Regions from separate parts of the Sphingomonas sp. LR60 genome, predicted to be linked through region 1. Evidence: riboswitches for the same ligand, from Rfam matches in the RefSeq annotation. Region 1 holds a riboswitch; the other holds the start of a gene.

Evidence for each region. Region 1 has a riboswitch for glycine ahead of gcvT (glycine cleavage system aminomethyltransferase GcvT). Riboswitches for the same ligand answer to the same signal wherever they lie in the genome.
Region 2: another riboswitch for glycine. It lies ahead of QP166_RS02665 (L-serine ammonia-lyase); the one in region 1 lies ahead of gcvT (glycine cleavage system aminomethyltransferase GcvT).

What each region holds. Positions count from the first base shown of each region.
Region 1 covers NZ_JASPFK010000001.1:1,439,408-1,442,718, forward strand. Annotated here, with positions in the region: gene QP166_RS06570 (MFS transporter) at 1-825, shown strand, start outside; gene QP166_RS06575 (hypothetical protein) at 818-1,081, opposite strand; glycine riboswitch at 1,199-1,301, shown strand; glycine riboswitch at 1,302-1,407, shown strand; gene gcvT (glycine cleavage system aminomethyltransferase GcvT) at 1,472-2,620, shown strand; gene gcvH (glycine cleavage system protein GcvH) at 2,623-2,994, shown strand; gene gcvPA (aminomethyl-transferring glycine dehydrogenase subunit GcvPA) at 3,143-3,311, shown strand, end outside.
Region 2 covers NZ_JASPFK010000001.1:561,153-564,463, reverse strand. Annotated here, with positions in the region: gene QP166_RS02670 (PAS domain-containing protein) at 1-334, opposite strand, end outside; gene QP166_RS02665 (L-serine ammonia-lyase) at 511-1,923, opposite strand; glycine riboswitch at 2,039-2,127, opposite strand; gene QP166_RS02660 (TetR/AcrR family transcriptional regulator) at 2,205-2,828, shown strand; gene QP166_RS02655 (hypothetical protein) at 3,089-3,311, shown strand, end outside.

The sequences.
Region 1 (3,311 bases):
TTCGGCATCGCGATGCTCGTCGCGGCGTCGCTCGTCGATGCGGGCAAGCGGACGCAGGCGGTAGCGCGCGTCATGCTGGGGCTGACGGTCGCGACGATCGTCGGTGTGCCGCTGGCCAATTTCATGGGGCAATTGCTCGGCTGGCGGTCGTGCTTCATCGTCGTCGCGGGGCTGGCGGCACTCACCGCCGGGCTGGTCGCCTTCTTCGCGCCGCGCGACCGCGGCGATCCGCAGGCAAGTCCGCTATCGGAACTGCGGGCGCTCAAGCGGCCGCAGGTGTGGCTGACGCTCGGGATCGGCGCGATCGGCTTCGGGGGGCTGTTTGCGGTCTACACCTATCTGGCGGACACGATGGCCGATGTGACGCACGTCGGCCCGCGCATGGTGCCGTTCGCGCTGGCGGCCTTCGGCGTCGGCATGACCGCTGGAAATCTGATCGTTCCGAAATTTGCCGACCGCGCGTTGCTGCCGACCGCGGCCGTCGTGCTGTTGTGGAGCATCGCCGCGCTGCTGCTCTGGCCGTTGGCGGCGCAACATTTCGCGACCGTGCTGGTGGCGATGGTGGCGATCGGGATCGGCGGATCGCTCGGCACCGTGCTCCAGACCCGGCTGATGGACGTGGCGGGCGATGCGCAGGCGCTTGCGGCCGCCCTGAACCATTCGGCCTTCAACACCGCCAATGCGCTGGGGCCGTGGCTGGGCGGAATGGCGATCGCCGCCGGTTGGGGCTGGACGTCGACGGGTCCGGTCGGGGCAGCGCTCGCGGTGGCCGGGCTGGCGGTGCTGGCCGTGTCCTGGGCCGTGGACCGCCGCGTCGCTACATGACGATGCCCGGCTTCGCCTCCGCGATCGCCGCCAGCACCATCCGCTCCCATACCGCGACATCGCCCGCCGCCGCCATTGCCAGGCTTGGCGCACGCATCGTGTGCAGCACCGCGATCGCATCGTCGCGGTGATCCTTCCATTGCGCATCGACCAGCGCGCTGGGCGACTCGACGGTACCGTGACCATTGGCGCTCAGGTGCTGCGCGGCCAATACCCGTGCGATCCGCTCCACGACCGGGGAGGTGGCAGTGTCCATTGGCGATCTCCTTCTCCTGCACGATGAACGTGCCCCGCGCGTAACGGCTCCACTGAGCGATTGACTCCCGCTCCGGCGGGCGTAGACGGCAATGCAGTCGATGCCGCGCAAGGGGCATGGGCCAGCGCGGGAGAGCGCGGCCGGCCTTCCAGGTCACCAGCCGCCGCCGAAGGAGCAACCACCCCGGAATCTCTCAGGCAGCAGGGACCGCGCCGGCCGATCGACACTCTGGAAAGCGGTATGTGGGCTTTTGCCTGCACGCCCACCGAAGGGGTAACTCGGCGCGCCCGAGGAAAGCTCTCAGGTTCCGTGACAGAGGGGGACATTCGGATCGCCAGCGGGCTTAGGCTCCGTCTGCGACCGGCCTCTTGTGACGGAAGACCGAGAACGATGAGCGACGCCCCCGTTCAATCCGAAGACGATGGTTTCGAGCCGCTCGAAATCCTGACGCTCCCGCTCGACGCCTGGCATCGTGCGAAGGGCGGCCGGATGGTCGAGTTCGCCGGCTATCACATGCCCGTCCAGTACGAAGGCATCATGGCCGAGCACCTCTGGACGCGCGAGAATGCCGGGCTGTTCGACGTCAGCCACATGGGCCAGCTGTCGATCACCGGCGACAACGTTGCGACCGCACTGGAGTCCTTGATGCCCGCAGCGATCACCGATGCGCCGCTCAACAAGGCGCGCTACTCGCTGCTCCTCAATGACGAGGGCGGGGTGCTCGACGACCTGATGCTGACGCCGCAAGCCGCGGATCGCATCTACATGGTCGTCAACGGCGCAACCAAATATGACGATGTCGCGCACATGATCGAGCATCTGCCCGACGACGTGACGCTCAACATGATGGAAGATCATGCGCTGCTGGCGGTGCAGGGCCCGAAGGCGGTCGAGGCGGTCGCGCGGCTGGTGCCCGGCGTCGCGGCGCTGACCTTCATGCAGGCGGGCGCGTTCGAGTGGAACGGCCATGAACTCTGGGTCAGCCGCTCGGGCTATACCGGCGAGGACGGCGTCGAGATGTCGGTGCCCGCCGAGGCCGCCGAAGCCTTCGCCGATGCGCTGGTCGCCCAGCCGGAGATCAAGCCGATCGGCCTCGGCGCACGCGACTCGCTGCGGCTGGAGGCGGGATTGCCGCTCTACGGCCATGACCTCGATCCCGCGATCACGCCGGTTCAGGCCGATCTCGGCTTCGCCCTGTTCAAGCGCCGCCGCGAGGCCGGTGATTTCCCCGGTGCCGCGCGCATCCTCGCCGAGCGCGAGAACGGCCCCGCCACCAAGCGCGTTGGCCTGCTGGTCGATGGGCGTCAACCGGTCCGCGAGGGCGCCGATGTCGTCGATGCCTCGAGCGCGGTCGTCGGCCGCGTCACCAGCGGCGGCTTCGCGCCCACGGTCGGCGCGCCGATCGCGATGGCCTATGTCCCGCTCGCCGATGCCGTCCCTGGCACCGTCGTCACCTTGTCACAGCGGGGCAAGGCGCATCGCGCCACCGTCACCGCCATGCCGTTCGTTCCCCACCGCTACTTCCGAGGAGTGAAGTAAAGATGAGCCGTTATTTCACCGAGGACCATGAGTGGATCGATGTCGATGGCGACATCGGCACGGTCGGCATCAGCGACTATGCGCAGAGCCAGCTGGGCGACATCGTGTTCGTCGAGGTGCCCGATGCGGGCCGTTCGCTCGGCAAGGGAGACGAGGCCGCGGTCGTCGAGAGCGTGAAGGCCGCGTCGGACGTCTATTCGCCCGTCTCCGGCAATGTGCTGGAAGGCAATCCGGCGCTGACCGACGAGCCGGCGCTGGTGAACAGCGATCCCGAAGGCGAGGGCTGGTTCTTCAAGATCACGCTGTCGGATGCCTCCGAGCTCGACGCGCTGATGGACGAAACCGCCTACGCGGCCTTCGTCGCGAAGCTCTGACGACAAGAAGCCCCCTCCCTTTCAAGGGAGGGGGTTGGGGGTGGGTGGTGTGCTCATATGCGGCCAGTGCCGTGCGACGCCGATCCCGTACCCCCGGACGCTGACCCTCCCCGACCCCTCCCTGTCAGGGAGGGGGAGTTTTTTGACCATGCGCTACCTGCCCCTTACCCCCACCGACCGCCACGACATGCTGGCCATGATCGGCGCATCGTCGATCGACGAGCTGTTCGCCGACGTTCCCGAAGCGGCGCGGCTCGATGGCCCGATCCACGACCTGCCGATGCACGCCAGCGAGCTGTCGGTCGAGCGCCACATGT
Region 2 (3,311 bases), 880 kb from region 1:
GCTTGCCGCCCATCGAGCGCAGCCTCGACATATACAGCAGGTTGACGAACGGCGTCCCGTCCTTGCGGAAGTTGACGATCAGCGTGCGGACATTCTCCTGCGCCGGATTGCCGAGGAACTCGCGCAACCGCGCGCGCGGCTCCTCGTTGGCGGCCGTTTTCTGGAGCAAGCGGCAATTCCGCCCGATCAATTCATCGGGGTCGTAGCCGGTCAGCGCGAAGAACCGGTCGCTGACCGCCAGCAGATGATTGTCGCCCTCCGCCGACGCGATCGCAAGCGCGACCCGCGACGGGCGCAGATAATCGAGCAAGGCGGCAGGCAGGTCGGGATTCACGTGCAGCTCCGGTCCGGTTCGGTGGCCTTACCCGAACAGGACCGCGCACGGGTCGTGATCGCATTCGGGTCCTTAAACACGGATTAGGCATGAAGTCGCCCCGACTACAACCGTCTTCGCCTAACTCACTGACCCGTAAACGACCAGTTAACCACGTCCGCGCGACTCCGTACCGATCAGCATTCGACGACGTTCACAGCGAGTCCGCCGAGGCTGGTTTCCTTATACTGCGTGCGCATGTCCTCGCCGGTCTGGCGCATCGTTTCGATCACCGCGTCGAGGCTGACGACATGGCTGCCGTCGCCGCGCAGCGCCAGATAGGCGGCGTTGATCGCCTTGACCGCGCCCATCGTATTGCGCTCGATACACGGGATCTGCACCAGCCCGCCGATCGGGTCGCAGGTGAGCCCCAGGTTATGCTCCATCCCGATCTCGGCGGCATTCTCGATCTGGCGGTTGCTGCCCCCCAGCACCGCCGCCAGTGCACCGGCGGCCATCGAACAGGCGACGCCGACCTCGCCCTGACACCCCATCTCGGCCGCCGAGATCGACGCACGCTTCTTGTAGAGCATCCCGATCGCCGCCGCGGTGTAGAGGAAGCAGCGCACGCCCTGCTGCCGCACCGGCGCGGGCTTGGTCTGCGCGACCAACGTCTCGTAGAAGCGCAGCACCGCCGGCAGCACCCCCGCGGCGCCATTGGTCGGTGCGGTAACGACGCGTCCGCCCGCGGCATTCTCCTCGTTGACCGCCAACGCCCACAGGCTGACCCATTCGAACACTTCCGCCGGGTTTCGACCCGGCGTGTTGCCGGTCAGCGCCTGCTCCAGCGCACGCGCGCGCCGTCGCACCTTCAACCCGCCCGGCAGCAGCCCGTCCTGCGCGATCCCGCGATCGATACAGGCGTTCATCGCCGCGTGCACCGCGTCGAGGAACGCGTCCGCCTCCGCGCCGCTGCGCCACGCTTCCTCGTTGGCGCGCACCAGTTGCGCGATCGTCAGCCCCGTCGCATCGCCTAGCGCCAGCAACTCGGCGCTCGACGAGAACGGGTGGCGCACCGCGACATTCTCCGCCGCGACCGGCGCGCCCTTGCGCAGGATCGCGCCGCCGCCGATCGAGAAATAGGTCTCGGCATAGCCGGTCCCGTCCGCCAGCCGCGCGGTGAAGCTGATGCCGTTGGGATGTTCGGGCAGGAAGTCGCGCGGGTGGAAGACGAGGTCCGCCGCCTCCGCGAACGGGATCGTGCGCTCCCCCGCCAGCCGCAATCGCGAGGTCTCGCGGATCGTCTCCAGCACCGCGGGCGCTTCATCGGGATCGACGCGCTCGGGCTCCCACCCCGCCAGTCCGAGGATCGCCGCCGTGTCGGTTGCATGGCCGCGCCCGGTCAGCGCCAGCGAGCCGTACAGGTCGCAGCGGACGCCGACCACGTCCTGCTCCAGCCCGATCGCGCGCTGCGCGAAGTCGAACGCCGCGCGCATCGGCCCGACGGTATGCGAGCTGGACGGCCCGATGCCGATCGTGAACAATTCGGCCACGCTGATCGGGCGCGTCGCGCAGCGATCGAGCGGCTGGTGGGTCGTGTCGACGTGCATGTGCTCTCCCCGGTCGCCGCAGCGACGTCGCCATGCCCCATCTGTCCGTTGCGCCTGAGATCGCTATCCCGTCGGCGGACGCGAGGAAAAGTCCCGCGCCTCTCTCCAGATGTCCGTCGTCGATCTGGTCCTTCTGCCTGAGAGTTTCCGGGGCGGTTGCTCCTTCGGCGCCGGGCGTCACCCGGTCTCTCCCAAATCGACACGCTCGGTATCGGGGAGCATCGGGGGCCGGTCAAGCGCCCCTCGACGCCGCGGGTCGGGATCATTATATACCGGGCGTTATGGAATCGATCATCACCGCCGACGCCCCTGCTCCTACCCGTGGGCGTCCGCGCGAATTCTGCCCCGACGCCGCGCTCACCGCGGCGCTCGGCGTGTTCTGGGCAAAGGGCTATGACGGCGCGTCGATGGCGGATCTGACCGCCGCGATGGGCATCACCAAGCCCAGCCTCTACGCCGCGTTCGGCAACAAGGAACAGCTCTTCCACCAGGCGCTCGACCGCTACGAGGCGGAAAAGCTGGCCTATACCCGCGAAGCGCTGAAGCAGCTGACCGCCCGCGGGGTGGCGGAGCATTTCATGCGCGGCGCGGTCGCGGCACAGACCAGCACGTGCGATCCCAAGGGCTGCATGGGCGTGATCAGCGCCACCGCCTGCGGTGCGGAAGGCGATTCGATCAAGGCGCACATCATGGAGCGCCGACAATCCTCGAACGCCGCGCTGGTCGCGCGCTTCGAACAGGCGCGGCAGGACGGCGACCTTCCCCACGACCTCGATCCGCAGGGGCTCGCTTTCTACCTCTACGCGATCCTGCAGGGGATGGCGGTGCTCGCCACCTCCGGCGCGACGCGCGACGACCTCGACGGCGTGGTGACGATTGCGCTGTCGATGTGGCCGACTTCCTGAGAAAAAATAAATTACCGATCGGTACACAAAGCCGTTGACGGGCGTTCGGACGGTTTATATACCACACGGTATGGAATGAGGAGCCGGCAGGTTCCTCCCCACCGCAGGAGCCGCCACATGGTTTCTCGTCATTTCGTACGTACCGGCGCGTCCTGACGGGCGCGACCCGCTTGCTCTTTCACTGCCACCTGCCAGCGCTTCCACCCGTCGTCTGCGACGTCGGGAACGGCTGCGCCCGTCCGTTTCCAAGGAGTTCGCCCATGGCCTATCTGATGCTCGACGACGATCGCTCGGTTGTCACCACCGCCCCGCTGCCCGCCACGATCGTCACGCCCTGCGCCGATCCGCTGCCCACCGACGAGCCGGCGCGGCTCAGCGCCCTCGAATGGTCGATCGTCGCACTGGCGCGCAAGGATCGCGTGTCGTCGCTCGACCGGCCCGGCCGCATCGCAACCGCGCTGGCGGTGCTCTTCAAGCCGCCGC